One region of the Thalassolituus sp. UBA675 genome, then DNA from elsewhere that is predicted to be linked to it. Evidence: predicted binding sites of a transcription regulator. Region 1 holds the regulator's gene; each other region holds the start of a gene.

Region 1 (7,298 bases):
CGGATCAGATCAAGAAAACCCGCGCTGCCCGGGCCACCCCAGGTCACCGACTGAGTAAACAGCATACCGGCCCGACCGATAGACTGGATCGACTGAACGCCGACCTGTCCCAGGCTTCGAACATGCTTAAGCATTATGCCTCTCCCGCAAATAAATCAGCGCGATAGTCATCGGCCGGGTAATGGAATGGCACAGGGCCATCGGGATCACCGTTAAGGAACTGACGTACTTCGGCGTTATCGCCATTTCTGAGTTCATCTGGCGTACCAAAGCCGATGACTTTTCCGCCTGAAACGATGCACAGGTAATCGGCAATCTGACAGGACTCTTCAACGTCGTGAGACACCAGCAAACTGGTCAGCCCGAGCGCTTCATTCAAACCGCGGATCAGGCGCAGAATCATCCCCATAGAAATCGGATCGAGCCCGGTAAACGGCTCGTCATACATAATCAGCTCAGGGTCCATCGCGATAGAGCGCGCTAAGGCAACACGGCGCACCATGCCACCGGACAGCTCCGCCGGAAACAGGTCACGCGCTCCACGCAGGCCTACAGCTTCAAGTTTCATCAGAACCAGATCGCGGATCATGTCATCAGGCAGATCGGTATGGGTGCGTAGCGGGAAAGCGACGTTGTCGAACACATTGAGGTCTGTAAACAGGCCACTGGTCTGAAACAGCATACCCATTTTGTTTTTGCGCAGCTCAAACAGGTCTCCGCGACTCATGGTGCCGACATTACTGCCATCCACCAGCACTTCGCCGGAATCCGCTTTCAGCTGGCCACCAATCATGCGTAACAGTGTCGTTTTACCTGTGCCGCTGGGGCCCATGATTGCGGTGATCTTGCCGCGGGGAAAGGCGACATTCAGACCGTCATAGATCTTTCGTTTACCACGATAAAAGGTGACATCCTTCACTTCGACGTGGTTATTGCTGTTAGACATCAGGTGACCTGTATTTACCCTGTACTTTAACTGACCGCTAGCATATCGGATTGTTCTGGGCATACCAACGGCAATTCCGCCCGCCAGGCGGAACATCCTGTTGCAATTGCGCCGATTCACCGCTCCGGTACAATGAGCGGCTTAATTTCCTGAGCGTGATCTTTAGCTATGTATCCCGAAATAGGCGCAATCCTCGTTGGCCTGATTTTTCTTGTCTGGAGTGCCGACAAATTCGTTATCGGCGCCGCGGCCACTGCCCGCCACCTTGGCATGTCTCAGATGCTGGTTGGTCTGACCATTGTCTCTATCGGCACGTCCGCACCGGAGATGTTTGTCTCCGCCATGGCCTCGATCGACGGCGCCGGCAACCTGGCGATCGGTAACGCCATTGGCTCGAACATCACCAACATCGCCCTGGTACTCGGTATTACCGCGCTTGTCGCGCCGATCCCATTACAGAAGGGCCTGCTCAAGAAAGAACTCCCTCTGCTGATGATGATCACCCTGCTCGCAGGTGTCGTTCTGATCGACCTTGAGCTGAATCTGGTCGACGCCCTGATCCTGATCGCAGCCCTGATCTTCGCTCTCTTCCTGATGTTCCAGCAGTCGTCGGATAGCGGCGAATCTGTGATCGACGAAGACGAAGCGGCCGAAATTGAAAGCACACCCACCAGCAAAGCAGTGTTCTGGCTGATCGTTGGTCTGATCACTCTGATGGCCAGTTCGAAAGCTCTGGTCTGGGGCGCGACCGGTATCGCAACGGCCTTTGGTGTGTCTGATCTCGTGATCGGCCTGACCATTGTTGCGATCGGCACCAGCCTGCCCGAGCTTGCAGCGTCCGTCGCCAGTGCTTTAAAAGGCCACCATGACATTGCTATCGGTAATGTCATTGGCTCAAATATTTTCAACCTGCTCGCGGTGATGCCGATCCCGGGGATACTGGCGGTCACCGCCGTTGAACCAATGGCACTTTACCGTGACTACATAGTGATGGCTGGCGTTACCTTTGCCCTGCTGCTGTTCTTTATTATCTGTTATCGCAGAGGGACGCTGGGACGTATCCCAGGCATCATTCTTACTGCCGGCTACCTCGGCTACATGTTCACCTTATTTCTGGCAAATCAAGCATGACTGAATCAACGACTTTTAACTTTATTGACTCCGCACGCCGCACGGTAAAACTCGAACAGGAAGCGGTTGGCCTACTGAGCAACCATCTGGATGAGAATTTCACCCGCGCCTGCCAGTTGATTATTCAGTGCCGTGGTCGAGTTGTAGTAACCGGCATGGGCAAGTCTGGTCACGTTGGCAACAAGATGGCAGCGACACTGGCCAGTACCGGCACTCCTGCTTTTTTCGTTCACCCGGGCGAAGCCAGCCACGGTGACATGGGGATGATCACCGCTGCCGACGTTGTCATTGCATTATCCAACTCTGGTGAAACCAGCGAAGTGACCAGCCTGCTGCCACTGCTGAAGCGTCAGGGTACGCAGCTGATCAGCATGACAGGGAATAAAGAATCCACACTGGCGAAAGCGGCAGACAGCCACCTTTATGCGGGTGTCGATCAGGAAGCCTGCCCTCTTGATCTGGCGCCGACGTCCTCGACGACGTGTGCACTCGTGATGGGCGATGCGCTGGCGATTGCCCTACTGGAAGCAAAAGGGTTCACTGCCGAAGACTTCGCATTTTCTCACCCGGGCGGTAGCCTCGGTCGTCGTCTGCTGTTGAAAGTAGAAAACATCATGCACAGTGGCGAGCAGATTCCAGTTGTCTCTCCGGAAACCTCACTGCCTGAAGCGCTGCTGATCGCCACCTCAAAAGGGCTGGGCATGACCACAGTCGCAGACCCGGACGGCAAGCTCGCCGGTATCTTCACCGATGGTGACCTTCGTCGTGCCATCGACCATGGTGTCGATATCCGTAATGCCACCATCAAAGATGTGATGACGGTTGAATGTAAAACGACCTCACCGGGCATGCTCGCAGCAGAAGCCCTGAAAATCATGGAAGACGGCAAGATCAACGCGCTCGTCGTGCAGGACGAAGGCCGCACCGTCGGTGTTATTAACATGCACGACCTTCTGCGAGCAGGCGTCATCTGATGCGTAAGCGCTATCTACTGCTATTAGTCACCGCATTTTTCGGCGTTGCCTTTCTGGCAGTAGATCGCTACACCCGCGATATTACCGGGCAAACGACCGAACAGGTCGTTCGCGAGCCGGATTATTATGGCGAAGTACTGTTCAGTCGCCGCTACGAAAAAGACGGCTCACTGGCCGATACTTTTTACGCCGCAAAATCAGAGCACTTTCCCGAGGGCGACCTCACCGTATTCAGTGAGCCACGTCTTCTGGTCAGTTCAAAAGACGACTGGGTACTGACCGCTGACGAAGGTGTTATGCGCGGCAACGAACAGGCACTGAAATTATCAGGCAACATATTAATCAGGCCGCTCGACAGCAGTGACCCGATGCGCCTTGAAACCTCAAGGCTGACCTATCATATTGATGACAAGATCGCAGAGACTGATGAGCTGGTTACCATGACGGGTGAAAACAGCCGCATGACTGGCACCGGAATGATGTTTGACGCCACACGTCAGCGCCTCGAACTGAAAACAGGAGTCCGTACGACTTATGAACCTGTTCAATAAACTGGCCGTGATGTCGCTGTCAGTGATCGCAAGCTACACAGTCGCATTGCCGGATGACTGGCAGAAAGAAATGACGATCCTCTCGGATTCTGCAGAAATCGACCGCCGCGCAGGTACAGTTGTGTATGAAGGCAACGTCATTCTTACCCAAGGCACGCTGAAAATAGAAGCCGACCGCCTGATGATTCTGCGCAACGGCGACACCCTCGAAAAAGCCGTCGCAGAAGGCGACCGTGCCCGTTACCAACAGCAGATTGAGGTCGGTAAACCGCTCACCACAGCCCTCGGCAACCGCATCGATTACTACACCAGCGAGCGCCGCATCATTATTACTGGCGATGCTGAACTGGAACAGGAAGGCAATATTTTCAGCGGCGAACGCATCACCTACGACATGGCAACAGAGACCGTGCGTGCTGATGGCACCACCGCCGAGTCGTCGACCGACAGCACAGATGAAGACTCCGGCCGGATCAAAGTCGTTATCCAGCCGCCAAAACCTGAGTCCGAATCTGACTCAGAGTCTGACACGACAGAATCTCCGGAAGCAGCGACAGAATGAAAACACTGAAGGCAGAACATCTGGCCAAAAGTTACGGCGGCCGCGAAGTCGTTAAAGACGTGTCTATCCGCGTTGAAAGCGGCCAGATCGTTGGTTTGCTGGGCCCCAATGGCGCCGGCAAAACGACCTGTTTCTATATGATCGTCAACCTGGTGCAGGCGGATCGTGGCCGCATCATGATTGACGATGAAGACATCAGCCACCTGCCAATGCACGGCCGTGCCCGCAAAGGCATCGGTTACCTGCCGCAGGAAGCATCGATTTTCCGCAAGCTCAGTGTTGCCGACAACATCATGGCAATTCTGGAGACCCGTAAAGATCTCAATCGCCAGCAGCGCACCGAACAGCTCGAGCAGCTGCTCAACGAATTTCATATTCAACACATCCGCGACAGCGCCGGCATGGCGCTATCCGGCGGTGAGCGTCGTCGTGTCGAAATTGCCAGAGCACTGGCAGCAGAGCCCTCGTTCATTCTGCTCGACGAACCCTTCGCCGGTGTCGACCCGATCTCAGTCTCGGACATCATGGATATTATCCGTCAGCTTAAGGCGCGGGGCATCGGCGTACTGATTACCGACCACAACGTGCGTGAAACACTCGCGATCTGCGAGAAAGCCTTTATCGTTGGTGGCGGCCACATCATTGCCGAAGGCACGGCTGAAGATGTGCTTGCCAATGAGCAGGTGCGCGAAGTCTACCTTGGGGACGATTTCCGTCTTTGAAACTCTGACCGATGTCACGTACTGTAGAGTTATCTATTTACTCTGGTAAGCAAAATAGGTTCCATACACAAGGACTTTGCCTATAATGCTAGGTGCATCAAACAAAAAGATGGTTCGATTTTCAGGTCGTAATTACCGAGTTATATGAAGACATCCCTTCAGATTAAGATGGGCCAGCAGCTGACGATGACGCCTCAGCTGCAACAGGCCATCCGCCTCCTCCAGCTTTCAACGCTGGACCTTCAGCAGGAAATTCAGGAAGCGCTGGATTCCAACCCAATGCTGGAAAGCGAAGAGTTTGATGACAACAGCGACTCAGGCAACGAGTCCGACAACGATTCCCGCAGTTCTGATTCCGATAACAACGACAGAGACAGCCGCGAAGACCGTGAGAGCAGCTCTGACAATCAGGATTACGACAATTCCTACGATGACAATTCCTACGACGATCAGAGCGGCCAGGAATCTCTCGATGAGCAATGGTCGAGCGAGAAACTGCCCGATGACCTGCCTGTAGATAGCCAGTGGGAAGATACCTATCAGGTCAGCGCCGGAGTCGCATCAAGCTCCGGGCCGGTAGACGAAGACTTTGACTACGATTCCCGCTACGCCACCAGCGACAATCTGCAGGATCACCTGCTCTGGCAGCTAAACCTGACCCCAATGTCAGATGCTGACCGCGAAGTTGCGACCATGCTGATTGATGGTGTAGACGATGATGGCTACCTTCACACGACAGTTGAAGACGTCATTGAAGCGATGGACCCGTCACTCGAAATCGAAGAAGAAGAAGTGATGGCAGTTCTTCATCGCCTGCAACAATTTGATCCGGCCGGTGTTTTCTGCCGCGACCTGCGCGAATGTCTGCTTCTTCAGCTGCATCAGCTTCCACAAGGTACCCCGTGGTTAACCGAAGCTCAGCTGATCATTCGTGATCATATTGACCTGCTTGGTAGCCGTGATTATCAGTCGCTGATGCGCCGTACCAAATTAAAGGAAGACGACCTGAAATCCGTCATGCGACTGATTAAAGAGCTGAACCCTAAGCCGGGTGCCGGTATCGCTTCAGAAGAATCTGAATACGTCATTCCAGACGTCATCGTCCGCCAGATTCGTGATGAGTGGCGTGTTGAGCTGAATCCAGAAATTGCACCCAAGCTGCGCGTGAATGCCGATTATGCATCGCTGATCCGCCGCTCAGACAGCAGTGCCGACAATACCTTCCTCAAAGATCACCTGCAGGAAGCGCGCTGGTTTATCAAAAGCCTGCAAAGTCGCAATGACACTCTGCTCAAAGTCGCAACCAAAATCGTTGAATTCCAGATAGACTTCTTTGAAGAAGGTGATGAAGGGATGAAACCGCTGGTGCTTCATGACATCGCCGAAGCGGTTGGTATGCATGAGTCAACGATCTCGCGGGTGACGACTCAGAAATACATGCATACGCCGCGCGGCATTTTTGAGCTCAAGTATTTTTTCTCCAGCCACGTCAGCACCGACAGCGGCGGGGAGTGTTCATCGACGGCCATCCGGGCGATGATCAAAAAACTGATCGCGGACGAAAACACGCGGAAGCCACTCAGTGACAACAAGATAGCAACGATGCTGGGTGAGAAAGGCATCAAAGTGGCACGGCGCACGGTAGCGAAATACCGCGAGGCTATGCTGATACCACCATCGAATGAACGTAAGCAGCTGATTTAGAGTCTGTTAGTTGAGAGTCAACAGACTTTGATTCACATACCGCCAGCGACACAGGAGACTTGGCATGCAAATCAATATCAGTGGTCATCATGTAGAAGTAACAGAAGCTATGCAGGCACACGTTGAAGATAAAATGGCAAAACTGACGCGCCACAGTGACAGCATCACCACAGGGCAAGTCACACTGACTGTCGTTAAAGATCGACAGACGGCTGAAGCGACAATTCACATCACAGGTCACGACCTGCACGCCAAAGCAGAAAACGAAGATATGTATACCGCTATCGATCAGATGGTGGATAAGCTGGACCGTCAGGTTCTGAAACACAAAGAGAAGCTGGTAGCGCGCCAACACGGTCAAGGCTGAAGCATGTCTTTGAGTATTGAGGATATCCTCACACCGGAGCGGTCCGTCATTGACGTGACCGTTTCCAGTAAGAAAAAACTGTTAGAACAACTTTCATCTCTGGTTGCTGAAGAAATCGGCGACGCCTCCGCAGACGATATATACGAACGCCTGTTAGCACGCGAGCGCATGGGGAGCACAGGGATAGGAGAAGGCATCGCCATCCCACACTGCCGACTGCTGCAGTGTCAGAAAGCGTTGGGCATTCTACTAAGATTAAATACCCCGATAGACTATGATTCTATTGATGGTAATCCGGTCGACCTCGTATTTGCTTTGTTAGTCCCCGAGGAAGCGACCGA
Region 2 (7,298 bases), on a different contig from region 1:
CGCTTCGTCACCCAGTGCTGGCAGAATAAGTGCAGCTGGATTACCCGGGATATCCATATCGTTAAGCATGAGTTGCAGCAAAGTACCGTAGGATTCAGTTTCACCCACCAGCACGGCGCCAAGCAGTTTTTTACCGTCGGCAGAAACAATAAGTCGCTTGTAGACTTCTTCGATGTCGTCACTGAATACAAACGACTGAGAACCCGCCGTATGGCCATGCGCATCACCTATCGATGCGACATCCACGCCCAGCAGCTTAAGCTTGGTGCTCATATCAGCACCCTTAAAAGCAAGTTCCGGGGTTTTCAGATTTACCAGGGTGTCTGTGATGTGAGCCGCTGTGACTTTTGCCATCTGGTAGCCCGGTGCGACCAGACCGAAAATTTTACTGTCCCAGAGCGCACATTCGCCAATTGCATAGATGTCTTCTTCTGAGGTCTGACAATAATCGTTAATGACAATACCGCCGCGTTCGCCGACGTCGATGCCGAACTGTCGCGCAAGTTCATCCTGAGGGCGAATACCTGCAGAGAACAGAATCATATCTGTTTCAAGGTGTGAGCCGTCGGCAAAGTTCATGCGATAGCGGCATTCTTCGCCGGCGACAATTTCTTTGGTGTTTTTTTCAGTGTGTACTGACACACCCAGAGATTCGATTTTATGTCGCAGCAGATTACCGCCGCCTTCATCGAGCTGCACGGCCATTAAGCGCGGAGCAAATTCAACAACGTGGGTATCAAGGCCGGCTTCTTTAAGTGCATTTGCTGCCTCAAGGCCAAGCAGACCGCCACCAACAACAACACCCGTTTTGGATACTTCAGCGGACGCAGAAATTGCTTCAAGATCTTCAATCGTACGATAAACAAGGCAGTGATCCTGATCCTTACCCGGAATCGGTGGAACAAATGGATAGGAACCCGTTGCCAGCACCAGTTTGTCGTATCCTTCTATACGCCCGGTTGAGGTCGTAATGGTTTTGTTGTCGGCGTCAATTTCGACAACTTTCTCATTCTTTAAATAGGTAATACCGGAATCGTCGTATTCAGATTCTGTGGTGAGTGCCAGGTCAGCGGCGGTCGCCCCTGAAAAGTATTTGCTCAGCTGTACGCGGTCGTACGCAAGGCGAGGTTCTTCGGAAAAGGTGATTAATTCGAATTCTGAGGCTTTCTCAGATTCGGCCATAGTGGCGAGGAAGTTGTGGCCAACCATACCGTTACCAACAACTATGATGCGCTTCTTACTCATGGCGATGACTCTCTCTTATTCAGACATTCTTCTTGTCTCCTTAAATAAGTGCATCGTTGCTCTACTTACCCGCTACGCCGTTGCAGCAAACAGTATCGAATAGGCTTTAGCAATATGAGTGCCAAAGCGGTATCCAGAACCGCCAGATGCAATGGCAGGCCGTCGCGTCTGGTTTTCAGCCTGCCTGTCGGTGGGCTGGGAGTATCAGAACCACAGAGAAAAAGTGATCAGACTCCACTTTTCGCACCAGAAGAGTGCTCATTACAGTTTTATTGCACCCCAAAAAGGCAAATAAGATACAAGGTCACCAGTGACTTACCGAATCAACTTCTGAAAACGGGCCGGCCGATTCTGCTCACATATCACCAGGCTCAGTTGCCACGGGCGTTGAGGCGGGTCTGAGTATGAATAAATGACTAGCATCTCAGAGTTGGCACTCTTTTTGTTTACTCATTACTAAGACCTTGTGCATTGGCAGGGAGCCAGATTCAGCGGTCCAGACACCAACGTTGGTGTCGTCGTTTTGTGTTGTGTTTATGAGCATTGGCGCTCGCGGGTAACTCCGCGGGCGTTTTTTTTTGCTCACGAAAAGGCTTGAGAGTAGCAAGCCAACTATGTGGATAGCCCTATGAGTCATAAAAAGCTACAGGTTCAGACAACATGTCCATACTGCGGAGTAGGATGTGGTGTGGATATTTCTGTCGACGAGAAGGATATTGCGCCTGTCGCTGGAATGAAGTCGCACCCAGCAAATTTCGGGCGTCTATGCGTTAAGGGATCTGCGCTGCACGATACTCTGGATCAAACCGACCGTTTGCTACACCCGACAATGAATGGCCAGGCAGCTGATTGGGATACCGCACTGAACCTGGTCGCCGATAAGATCCGCCAGGTAGTCTCTACCCATGGCCCGGAAGCGGTTGCGTTCTACGGGTCAGGCCAGCTTCTCACAGAAGATTATTACGTCGCCAACAAGTTGATGAAGGGCTTTATAGGCAGTGCGAATATGGATACCAATTCGCGTCTGTGTATGGCGTCGGCTGTTGCTTCTTACAAACGGTCTATTGGCAGTGATACCGTACCGGGCTGCTACGAAGACCTGGAACAGGCTGACCTTCTGGTGATCACCGGAAGCAATGCCGCCTGGGCCCACCCTATTCTGTTCCAACGTATGGCTGCGGCAAAGAAAGCTCGCCCGGATATGAAGGTTGTTGTGATCGACCCTCGTAAAACAGCAACCTGTGACATTGCAGACCTGCATCTGCCAATAAAGCCGGGTTCCGATACTTCGCTATTTAATGCGCTGCTGACCTACTTACACCAACAGAACGCACTGGACACACACTTTATTGAGCAGTGTTCTGAAAACATCAGCGCAGCACTTGATGCCGCATCACAAGCAGCCGCTGATTTTTCTTCACTCGCTGATATTACTGATGTCAGCCAGCAGGACCTGGAAACCTTCTTCGCCTGGTTTCGCGATACGCCGAAAACGGTGACCTTTTATTCTCAAGGGGTGAACCAGAGCGTCGATGGAACTGATAAAGCAAACAGCATTATCAACCTTCACCTCGCCACCGGTCGTATTGGTAAGCCGGGTGCCTGCCCGTTCTCAATTACAGGGCAGCCGAATGCAATGGGTGGGCGGGAAGTCGGAGGTCTGGCCAACCAGCTGGCTGCGCATATGGACTTCTCCCCCGCCGATAGAGACCGCGTACGTCGTTTCTGGCAGTCACCTCGTATTGCAGAAAAGCCGGGCTTAAAAGCGGTCGATCTGTTCAACGAAGTCAAAAGCGGCAAAATAAAGTTCCTGTGGATTATGTCCACCAACCCGCTGGTCAGTATGCCTGATGCTGATGATGTTAAAGAAGCCATGAAACACTGTGAGCTGGTTGTCGTCTCAGATTGCATGGCAAACACCGATACAACCGCGGCTGCTCATGTACTGCTGCCCGCTGCCAGCTGGGGTGAAAAGAACGGTACTGTCACAAACTCTGAGCGCCGTATATCGCGTCAGAGAGGCTTCCTCCCTGCTCCAGGCGAAGCACGCCCTGACTGGTGGATAATTACTCAGGTTGCGCGTCGACTGGGTTTCGAGAAAGAATTTCCGTACGAGCATCCGGCCGATATTTTTGACGAGCACGCGCGGCTTTCCATGTTTGAGAACAAAGGCACGCGGGACTTTGATCTCAGCGGCCTGACCAATTTAAGCCGCGAACAATACGATGCACTCGCTCCGATTCAATGGCCGGTTAATGATAACTACCCTTCTGGCCGTGCACGTTTTTACGACGATGGATATTTCTATACTGAATCAGGAAAAGCGAAATTCATTCCTGTCATTGCAGTGCCGCCCGCGGCATCAGAAACAGGTCTGAGCATGAATACGGGGCGAGTACGTGACCACTGGCATACCATGACCAGAACCGCGAAAGCGCCTGTTCTGGCCCGACACATTGCTGAACCTTATGCGGACTTTCACCCTGAAGATGCGATGCGTCTCGGCATCAGGGACAACAAGCTGGTCAGACTCTGGAGTAACCTCGGAGAGATTATCGTACGCGCTCATGTCCGCAGTGATATGGCGCAGCGTAAGGGCGAAGTTTTTGTTCCCATGCACTGGACCAGTCGCTACGCCAGCAAAGCCCGCATGGGTACTCTGATCAACAAAGATCATGATCCAATTTCTGGTCAGCCTGCCCTTAAGATCACTGATGTTGAAGCGACTATATTTCCAACCGAGTGGGAAGGCTTTCTACTGACGAATAAAGACCTGGGCAGCCTTGATACCGATTACTGGGTTTACAACGTTACAGATACTGGCCACATGTACGAAATTAGTGGGCAAAACGATCCGGTTGAATTCATCAGCTCAGTCAGAAACCAGTTTGAGTCCGATAACTGGGTGATGTTCAGTGACCCCGCGAACCTGCATTATCGCCTGTGCCTGGTTGAGGGTAACCAACTCAAAGCGGTTCTCTTTATACATCAGGATTATGACTTCAGCAGTCGACAGTGGTTGATCGACACGTTTGGTCAGAAAGAGCTGTCAATGCAAGACCGCCGAGCCATCCTTGCTGGCCGCCCTCTTGGCAAAGTGGAAGATAAAGGAGCCATTATCTGCTCCTGTTTTCAGGTCGGTGAAAATACGATCAACAAAGCGATTGCCGATGGCTGTACCAGTGCAGATGAACTGGGCGGTCAGCTCAAATGCGGCACGAACTGCGGCTCTTGTATACCAGAGCTGAAATCTCTTATTGCGAAATACCAGCCCGCAGAGGCTGTGGAGTAAGACAATGAAAAATACACAGAAGCAACCCGGTAAAGTCTGGCTCGTAGGCGGTGGTCCCGGTGATCCTGAGCTGCTGACGATAAAGGCAATGAGAGTGATCAGTCAGGCAGACATTGTGCTATATGACAGTCTGATTTCTGATGAAATTCTCGATATGCTGCCGAAGAAGTGCACACGGATTCATGTCGGAAAGCGCTGCGGTGCGCACAAGATGACTCAAGTCGACATTCAGAAACTTCTGCTCACCAGCGCTCGTAAATACGCCCGCGTAGTTCGCCTTAAAGGCGGTGATCCGTTTATTTTTGGTCGGGGAGGTGAAGAGCTGGAATATCTCCAGAAGCACGGTATCGAAGTTGATATTGTTCCCGGAATTACCGCCGCTGGCGGCTGCGCTGCCGCCGCCAAAATACCACTGACTCATCGCCAATACGGAAATGCTTTGATGCTGGATAGCGGTCACAGTCAATTCGGTGAGTATCAGAAAAGCCAAAGCCCTACCCGAGTATTTTATATGGGCGTTAAACAGGCAGGGATGATCACAGCGAGCCTGTTAAGTGAGGGGCTGTCAGATTCTACACCTGTCGCTCTGATTGCTAACGGGACATTACCAGATCAGGAAGTACATACGGGTGTACTGATGGATCTGCCTTTTTTAGCTGAGCGATATTCCGGTGCAGGCCCTGCGCTGATCATCGTTGGCGAAGTGGCGGCGTTCGCTGCCCGCAACCAGGTTCAGGCCCACGGCGAAGCCGTGGCGTGAGCATACCGGCGCAAGCCGGATTCCCAAGTAAGCTGTTGGTCCAATGCTGAAAAGCGAACTTTAGGACTCGCCCCACCCCGCAAGGCCTGGGGCTTTTTTTTGAGCTGAGATTCCGAAATTCTGAGATCAGAGAGCCAAAATAAGTAGGCACCGCATGGCCAGCACAGCCAGAAAATTGATGGTAAATACAAGGCCTCTAAGGCGAACATTGTTCGTCAGAATCTGAACGCCACGGTGAATCACGCGCCCGAGAATAAATACCCAGGCCAAAGCAATAGAAACGATATTGCTGTCCAGCGCCTTCATCATCAGGACCAGGCAGGCAATATAGAAAAATACCGGCCATTCAAACTGATTACTGAGATTGGCTGATATTCTGGGTTCCATACCCTTACAAAGGGAAGCTGCTTTTTCTGACCATTGAAGGCCCCAGACCTTTGGGGCTCTCGCTAGTGTGAGCAGAGAATACAAAAACACACACCAGCATATTCATCCGACGCCCATTTTATGCACCAACGTGTTCAGGGTTTGAAAAAGGTGATGCTCATTGGGTAAATCCAAAGCTCGCCGTTATTAGCTTTGACGGCAGCAATGATAGCGAATACCAGATTCATGATGCCCAGAACAAAAAAGGCCAATGCACCAATGACAAAGATCCATAGGATAAAACAGACGACAGAGTAGATTACCAGGCTCAGTAACCAATTAGCGGTCACCTTACCATGACGATCTATCTGCTCATTCTTATCTTTATTCATGAGCCACATAACGATGGGTAATATCAAACCCAGCCCAGGAACAAGAATACTGCTCAACTGACTGAGATGAATCATAGTGCAATAGGTATTGACCGGCATCCCCCAATACTCTTCATTCGGGTCAATCATTGTCATAGCTCCTGTGTTCTATGTTTTGTATCTCTGTTCTGTGTTTGTTCACATTATCACGACGCGAAAAAAAACACCCCGACAAGCGGGGTGTTTTTGATATCTCACTGCTGTAAATCAGCCTTCTACAGTAAGTGACGACATGTCCATCACATAACGATGAGAGATATCACCTTTAGCCATAACGTCAAAGGCGTCGTTCACTTCATCCGGGCGAATAATCTCACATTCGGGATGAATGTTATGTTTACCGCAGAAGTCGAGCACTTCCTGAGTTTCTTTAATACCGCCAATCAGGGAACCAGCCACACGACGACGTCCCATAATCATAGGTACTGACATGAACTCCTCCATAGGACCGACCTGACCAACAATAACCAGTGTGCCGTCAATGTCGAGCAGGGGCGCGTAAACAGTCACATCATGCTTTACAGGTACAGTGTCGATAATCAGATCAAAAGAGGCTGTCGCTTTTTTCATCGCGTCTTTGTCTGTGGATGCCAGTACACCGGTTGCACCCAGCTCTTTAGCGTCCGCTTCTTTCTTGTTGGAACGGCTGAGTACCGTGACTTCCGCACCCATGGCGACGGCGAGCTTCACTGCCATATGCCCAAGACCACCCAGGCCAATCACACCAACTCGGCTCCCTTCTTTTACACCCCAGGTGCGCAGCGGCGAGAAAGTCGTGATACCAGCACACAAAATTGGAGCGGCTTTAGACATATCCAGGGTATCCGGAATGCTCAGGACAAACTCTTCACGAACGACAATGTGCTTAGAGTAGCCCCCTTGGGTAATCGTGCCATCAATACGATCAGGAGCACCGTAAGTAGGAGTCATGCCAACACGGCAGTACTGTTCTTCGTGACCGTGGCACTGGTCGCACTCCTGGCAGCTGTCGACCATGCAGCCTACGCCAACGTTATCACCCACCTTGTAGTTTTTAACGTCTGAACCTACCTCAATGACACGCCCGACGATTTCGTGGCCAGGAACCAGAGGGTAAGGCTGAGGCCCCCAGTCGCCGTTCACTGTGTGCAGGTCGGAGTGACAGATACCGCTGAACAGAATTTCAATCGCAACATCGTTTGCGCGCAGTGCACGACGTTCAAAG
Region 3 (7,298 bases), on a different contig from region 1:
AGTTCGCAGTCTGGTCTGATCACTGATCAGGCTGCGTCGGAACAATACGCTTGCCCGAATATGAGCATGTCGCGATAGTCACTGACGTCTGTTTTTTCTTCCATCATTTGGTAGTACCAATGGCTGTCGGTGACATCTCCTATACATAACGCACCTATGATCCGGTTGGCCTTCAGGATCACTTTCTTGTAGACACCATATTCTCGGTCTTCCAGTACCAGGGCGTCTGCGCCTTCCGGTGTTTCGTACTCACCGATACTATGGATGTCCAGGCCCGATACTTTGAGTTTGGTCAGGTGTGATCGCTCAATGTAACCACTGGCGTTATCTTTGGATGTTAGTTGTCTGACGATGACGTCGGCCTGATCCCAGATAGGTGCTACTAAACCGTAAGTGGTTCCTGAAAACTCACAGCATTCTCCCAGGGCAAAGATGTCGTCAGCAGATGTCTGCATTCTTTCATCGACACAGATACCTCGATTCACGCTGAGTCCTGAGCTATCCGCAAGTTCTTTGTTAGGAAGAATACCCGTTGCAAAGATAACCAGTTGAGTATCGCGTTTTTCGAGAGTATCGGCGGTTGCAAAGGATACTTCGCGGACCCCTGAGTCGTCTGTCAGAACTTCTTCTGGATTTACTCCAGTGATCACTTCAATTCCTCGTTCCTCCAAAGCCCCTTTTAAAAGATCAGACGCTTTTGCATCAAGCTGGCGGTTCATTAAAACAGGATTGCGATGAATCAGAGTGACGTCGATTCCTCGTAGTTTCAGCCCGACGGCAGCTTCTACGCCAAGCAAGCCAGCGCCTATTACGGTTGCATGTTTAAGGCCGTTGAGCTTTTCTTCCATAGCATCAACATCACTCATTGTGCGAAAACCGATGACATCCGGGTGATCTGCACCTTTGACCGGAGGTATAAACGAACGGCTCCCCGTGGCGAATACCAACTTTTCATATGGATAGCTACGACCGCTTTGGGTGGTAACGATTTTTTGTTCTGTATCAACCAGAGTGGCACTGTCACCCAGCTGAATCGATATACGGTAGTTGGAATACCATGCGTCATCATGGGGTGTTATGTTCGCCAGAGTCGTTTCTTTGGCGAGAAGAGGTGAGAGCATAATGCGATTGTAGTGAGGGATCTTTTCATCGCCGAGCACAAGAATCCGGTCGTATGGATGATCTTCAGCAAGCCCCTCCAGTATGCGATTAGCCGCCATACCGTTACCGATAATTACCAGTTGGTTTTCTACTTTCTTGTCTTCACTCTTCACTCGATTCTCCACATCTTTTATAACAGAATAAACGAAAACAGCGGCCATAGGCCGCTGAGTTTCGTTGCGGGGTATCAGAACTTAGCCTGAACCCATGCCCACATTTTAGTGGTATCTACGCCGGTATCACCCGCAGAGTAAAACGCCGCTTTTGCACCTACAGTGAAGGTGTCATCGAGTTTCTTAACTGCCAGCAGGTCCAGTTCGTTACCAAAATCAACGTCATCTTCAACAGAGTTGAAAGTGTGGTAAAAACCAACCAGTTTTACGCCAGCGACTGCACCAGCGGCTTTGACATAAGTATCGCTCAGGCCGTCACCGCTGGTACTTACCGTGGTACTCAGGAACTTATCCGCCCAACCATTAAACTTGTGTTTGGTTGCCAACGGAGTTTCAAATGCTGCATTACCATCATCGCTACCCAGTGTTTCATTACCCAGTGCCAATGTTACGCCAGATACCACGGCGCCACCCTCAAGGGCAAAGTAGTTAGTGTCTGCAGTTTCCGTGCTCTGAGTAGCATACTCGGCCTTATAGATGAGTTTAGTGCCATCCATATCATAGCTACCGTTGTAGCTAAGGCCGAATGTGTCACGTTGACTATTTTCGGTATCATCGTCTTCTAGCAGGTAAGCGTACGCAGTGATTTTACCGGTACCTACTTTATAACCAGCGTTTAGTAAATGGCTTGTCGTATCGGCGTCAAACCTCGGCAAGATACCATTGACCTGATCAATGAAAGAGTAGTGCAAAGAAAGCTCATCTTTAGAATAGGTCAGCGTAACAGCATCAAACGTTTGCTCGTTTGCGCGCCAGCCTACGTTACCAACAAAACGTGCGCCGTCGAGAATAATACGCTGGCGGCCGACGATTGCACCGAATTCGTCTTTTTTGTAGCTGACCTGGGCCCGGTTCCATTCGCGGGTTTCAGGATCTGCAATAGCATCATAGCCTGCCTTTTCGGGAGCGTAATCGTCAATCAGAGGCTGAACAATTTCGTATTCTACAAGAGCCGAGAACCCTTCGTAATTGAGCGTTTCAAAGCCGACTGCAGCGTCAGTAATCAGGCCTGTCGCGGCGTCATTATCAGTCGCATCGTCAGTATCATTGGTCTCGTAACGCACTTTGACATCAGCGTAGGCATTGCCGTACTCAGTTTCATACGCAGATGCACCCAGTGTGGCAGTCCCCAATGCGATCGCCAGTAACGTTTTCTTAGCTTGCATGGCATTCTCCTTTTAATTCGAAGCCTTTTTATCAATAGAGGTTAAGCAACTTCACCGGTCTTTTTGTCGACCTTTTCTTCATTACTATCGTCGGAGTCGGCAGCCTTCTTAGCGGGCGCATCTGTATCCGGCTTTCTCTGTTTTTCATACAGGAAACTCAGAACCTGCTGACGGTACTTGTTGTATTGCGGGTCGTCGGCAAGTTGAATTCGGTTACGTGGGCGTTCAAGTTCTACGTCCATAATTTCGCCTATGGTCGCGGACGGACCATTGGTCATCATCACAATACGATCCGAAAGCAATACTGCCTCGTCGACATCGTGGGTAATCATGATGACGGTGTTGTTCAGGTCTTTCTGAATTTCCATCAGAGAGTCCTGCAGGTGAGCGCGTGTCAGGGCATCAAGTGCGCCGAACGGCTCGTCCATTAACAGAACCTGCGGCTCCATCGATAGTGCACGGGCAATACCAACGCGCTGTTTCATACCACCGGAGATTTCATCGGGGCGTTTGTGCATGGCGTGGCTCATGTGAACCAACTCGAGATTGTGTTCAATCCATTCGCGCATTTCTGCTTTGGATTTCTGGCCTTTAAATACGCGCTTTACTGCCAGTTCGACGTTCTGATAGGCGGTGAGCCAAGGCAGGAGAGAGTGGTTCTGGAAGACAACAGCACGCTCAGGGCCTGGTTCATTCACTTCTTTTCCGCTCAGAACGACGCCGCCCTGAGTCGCCTGATACAGACCAGCCACGATATTCAGTACCGTAGACTTACCGCAGCCAGAGTGACCAATCAGCGAAATGAATTCGCCTTTCTTAATTTTCAGGTTCACATTCTGAAGCGCACAGAAAGGACCTTTCGGTGTTGGAAATTCGATACCAACATCTGATAGTTCGAGTAATGGGTTCATAATGAAACTCCTCTGTCCTTTGTGTACTTATCGTGTAGCTGCTGACTTATCCCACGACACTTTGCGCTGAATCATCAGCATGACGCGGTCAAGTAAGAAGCCAATCAAACCAATGGTGATAACGGCGACCATAATCCGGCCTAAGGAGTCAGAAGAGCCGTTCTGGAATTCGTCCCAGACGAATTTTCCAAGACCTGGGTTCTGCGCAAGCATTTCCGCCGCGATCAGTACCATCCAGGCAATACCCAGAGAAAGACGCAGACCGGTAAATACCATTGGGATAGATGAAGGAAGTACGATCTTACGAACGTGTTCCATATAGCTCAGGCGCAAGACCTGTGACACATTCACGAGATCTTTAGGAATAGATGCGACACCCACTGCGGTATTAATTACCGTTGGCCACAGGCAGCACAGCATGACTGTGATCATGGAAGTCACGAATGATTTCGGCACCATCGGATCGTCTGATACATAGAGAGCAGATACCACCATAGTGACGATAGGGAGCCAGGCTAAAGGTGATACTGGCTTAAAAATCTGGATAACAGGATTGAATGCGCTGTAAAGGTTAGCACTCAGTCCAATAACGATACCAAATGGGATAGCAATCAGTGAGGCAAGAACAAAACCACTTAATACGGTTACCAGGCTGGTTCCAATCTGATCGATGTAGGTTGGCTTACCTGTGTAGTCCCGGATTTTCGGAACGTACGTTGGGTCTTGTTTAACGCGGGCAGCGTTACGTTTTTCCTGACGCTCGTAAAACGCTTCGGCTTTTTCACGTTCAGTGAAGTGTTCAGAGAGCAGACCTTTGGTCTGGGTAACAACGTCACCTGGTCCGGGGAATTGCCCCAGAGATGTATTGATATTACTGGCGGCGGCTTGCCAGATCATCAGAAAAACCAGTAGGCCGGCCAGTGGCAGACCGATAGTTTTAATAATCGTCTGGATATTTCCAGAAACATCTTCACCTTTCGCAATGCTTACAAAGGGTGAAATCCAGGCAATGTTCGACAGCGCAGTAGTCATAAAAACTCCTTCGGTCCGGACCATTGAGTCCGTTGACCCTTTTTAATGGGTGGGTGAGGAAAGCCTCACCCACTTTGTTGCATCAGACCGGATATTCAGATCAGATTTTCTCGGCGCCTTTCAGGCCGATTTCGAACTTCTTGAGGTACTCATTAGGCTTGCTACCGTCGTATACGATATTGTCGATGAAGCCTTTCTGAGCGGGTTTGAAGCCGGTTTCTGTTGCGAAATCCGGGAAGTCTTTCGCATCAAGCTTGCCTTCTTTGATCAGCTCTTTGGCTGCAGAAGCGTAGATGTCTGGGCGATAAACTTTCTTCGCTGTTTCCATGAACCAGTCATCTGATTTTTCTTCAGAAATCTGCCCCCAGCGACGCATTTGAGTGAGGTACCAGATGGCATCCGAGTAGTATGGGTAGGTTGCGTTGTAACGGAAGAACACGTTGAAGTCTGGCACTTCGCGCTTATCGCCTTTCTCGTATTCGAAGGTGCCTGTCATTGAGTTAGCAATAACGTCATAGTCAGCGCCTACGTACTGAGACTTAGACAGAATTTTTACTGCTTCAGGACGGTTCGCGTTGTTGTCAGCATCCAGCCAGGCTGCTGCACGAATCATCGCCTTAACCACTTTCTTATGAGTGATTGGGTATTTGTCTGCCCATTCTTTGCTCACACCAAATACTTTTTCTGGATTGTTTTTCCAGATTTCGTAGTCGGTAATAACGGGTACACCAATACCTTTAAATACGGCTTGCTGGTTCCATGGTTCACCCACGCAGTAACCGTAAATGGTGCCGGCTTCCATCGTTGCAGGCATTTGCGGTGGTGGAGTTACAGAAAGCAGCGCATCAGCATCAATCTGACCCGAGGTATCACCTTTATGCGGTGCGTAGTAACCCGGGTGAATACCGCCCGCAGCCAACCAGTAACGCAGTTCATAGTTGTGTGTTGAAACCGGGAATACCATGCCCATGTTGAATGGCTTACCGTCGGCTTTATATTTCTCAACGACTGGCTTAAGTGCATCTGCTTTAATCGGGTGAACTGGCTTGCCATCTTCGTGCGGGATGTGCTCTTTCATCTGGCTCCAGATATCGTTTGATACCGTGATGCCATTGCCGTTGAGGTCCATGCTGAACGCAGTGATGATGTGTGCCTGCGTACCGAAGCCAATGGTTGCGCCCAGGGGCTGACCAGCAAGCATGTGGGCACCGTCGAGCTGACCATCGATTACGCGGTCGAGCAGGACTTTCCAGTTAGCCTGTGCTTCGAGGGTGACGTACAGACCTTCTTCTTCGAAGTAGCCTTTTTCATAGGCTACAGCCAGAGGAGCCATGTCGGTCAGCTTGATAAAACCGAACTTCAGTTCTTCTTTTTCTGCCCATTCCTCAGCGGATACCAGAGGCGCTGACATGGTTGCCATGCCTGCGGCCAATACCAGTGCGCTTTTCACAAACGTGCGGCGCAGAGTTTTGATTCCTCGCATTTCCTTCCCCTTTTTAAAGCAACAAAAAAAGGCGCTACGACAGCACTGCTATTAGCAGGAGTCGAAAGCGCCTTTGCTTTGTAAATCTTGATTTGAAAATTGCGAACTTCGCCATTGAAGTTCTGAAATGCTTAATACAAGCACCGTGCCAATTAATTTATTAAATTGAAATAATTCCAGAGAAGCCTTGTTTCATGCAGGTTTCAGAGAGGTAAGGATTATATGGTTGTCAGTTTTAAATATGAGGTTGAGAATTATTATTAGATATCTGCGATTACCTTCGGCTTGTTTTGGTGCGGAGCGCTGATGTTTGGTGATACTCTGGTGCAGCTCGTATCGTAATCACTATAACCATTTGTGAAATAAGGAATTTTTATGCTCAACCGCAAGCGCACCGGCCTGATCATTGTGGATGTTCAGGGTAAGTTAGCCCGATTGATGCACGATTCCGAGGCAATGCACGCCTCTCTGAGAACACTGATTTCCGGCATAAAGGCGATTGACCTGCCGATTATCTGGCTTGAGCAGAACCCGGAAAAGCTGGGCGAGACATCATCTGAGTTAACGGAGCTTCTTTCTGGAGAACCCATCTCCAAGTACACCTTCAGTGCCTGTGGTGAACCGCGTTTCGTCGATGCTATTGAAGCGAGTGATGTCCATACCTGGCTGGTCGCGGGCATCGAATCGCATATTTGCGTGTATCAGACCGTACGGGATCTGATTGAGCTTGGGCGTAAAGTTGAGGTCGTTACTGACTGCGTTTCCTCGCGAACACCCGCAAACCGTCAGCTGGGAATTGATCGTATGCTGGATGCCGGTGCTCGCCCAACCAGCGTCGAAATGTGCCTGTTCGAGCTGGTGGGCAGTTGCAAGGTACCGGAGTTTAAAGCCGTATTGGATCAGATTAAGTAATCTCTACCGTAATATGGGCGAGGCCAGACACCTCGCTCAGCCAGCGCTTCACAGTTTATTACATGTCAGGTGTGAGAAAGCACCAACCATACAAGCCATAAAGCCGGTGTGCACATTGGCTCTGGGCTCTGATTTTGAGACAATAGCTGACCATACTCCTCGGTCTTTGCGGTTATCCATGAATCAGCCTTCCAGCCAGACGAACAAGCACTTGTTCTCCAACTATCCATACTGGGCAGAGTGCTTTGGCACCGCGCCGTTTCTGCCTATGTCCAGGGAAGAGATGGATCAGCTTGGCTGGGATTCATGTGACGTTATCCTGGTAACCGGGGACGCGTACGTTGATCACCCCAGTTTTGGTATGGCGGTCATGGGGCGGATGCTGGAATCTCAGGGGTTTCGTGTCGGCATCATTGCTCAGCCTGACTGGAACAACCCCGAAGACTTCACCAGGTTAGGT

Evidence for each region. The regulator sigma-54, encoded in region 1, starts transcription at its own class of promoters, with help from an activator protein. The targets are predictions, from matches to a motif close to TGGCACNNNNNTTGCTNT.
Region 2: nirB (nitrite reductase large subunit NirB) is a predicted target of sigma-54. The motif match lies at 1,352-1,369, and genes of this name have one in related genera.
Region 3: B3007_RS04620 (CmpA/NrtA family ABC transporter substrate-binding protein) is a predicted target of sigma-54. The motif match lies at 6,060-6,077, and genes of this name have one in related genera.

What each region holds. Positions count from the first base shown of each region.
Region 1 is NZ_DBNJ01000031.1:69,055-76,352, reverse strand. Features, by position in the region: gene mlaE (lipid asymmetry maintenance ABC transporter permease subunit MlaE) at 1-134, opposite strand, end outside; gene B3007_RS13720 (ATP-binding cassette domain-containing protein) at 134-946, opposite strand; gene B3007_RS13715 (calcium/sodium antiporter) at 1,115-2,077, shown strand; gene B3007_RS13710 (KpsF/GutQ family sugar-phosphate isomerase) at 2,074-3,051, shown strand; gene lptC (LPS export ABC transporter periplasmic protein LptC) at 3,051-3,602, shown strand; gene lptA (lipopolysaccharide transport periplasmic protein LptA) at 3,586-4,164, shown strand; gene lptB (LPS export ABC transporter ATP-binding protein) at 4,161-4,886, shown strand; gene B3007_RS13690 (RNA polymerase factor sigma-54) at 5,031-6,590, shown strand; gene hpf (ribosome hibernation-promoting factor, HPF/YfiA family) at 6,655-6,957, shown strand; gene ptsN (PTS IIA-like nitrogen regulatory protein PtsN) at 6,961-7,298, shown strand, end outside.
Region 2 is NZ_DBNJ01000009.1:148,599-155,896, reverse strand. Features, by position in the region: gene nirB (nitrite reductase large subunit NirB) at 1-1,245, opposite strand, end outside; gene B3007_RS04570 (nitrate reductase) at 1,874-4,537, shown strand; gene cobA (uroporphyrinogen-III C-methyltransferase) at 4,542-5,297, shown strand; gene B3007_RS04560 (MAPEG family protein) at 5,424-5,774, opposite strand; gene B3007_RS04555 (DUF4870 domain-containing protein) at 5,819-6,184, opposite strand; gene B3007_RS04550 (NAD(P)-dependent alcohol dehydrogenase) at 6,302-7,298, opposite strand, start outside.
Region 3 is NZ_DBNJ01000009.1:161,311-168,608, forward strand. Features, by position in the region: gene B3007_RS04595 (VOC family protein) at 1-26, shown strand, start outside; gene B3007_RS04600 (NAD(P)/FAD-dependent oxidoreductase) at 27-1,274, opposite strand; gene B3007_RS04605 (alginate export family protein) at 1,349-2,500, opposite strand; gene B3007_RS04610 (ABC transporter ATP-binding protein) at 2,542-3,411, opposite strand; gene B3007_RS04615 (ABC transporter permease) at 3,439-4,443, opposite strand; gene B3007_RS04620 (CmpA/NrtA family ABC transporter substrate-binding protein) at 4,544-5,863, opposite strand; gene B3007_RS04625 (hydrolase) at 6,302-6,838, shown strand; gene B3007_RS04630 (YgiQ family radical SAM protein) at 7,017-7,298, shown strand, end outside.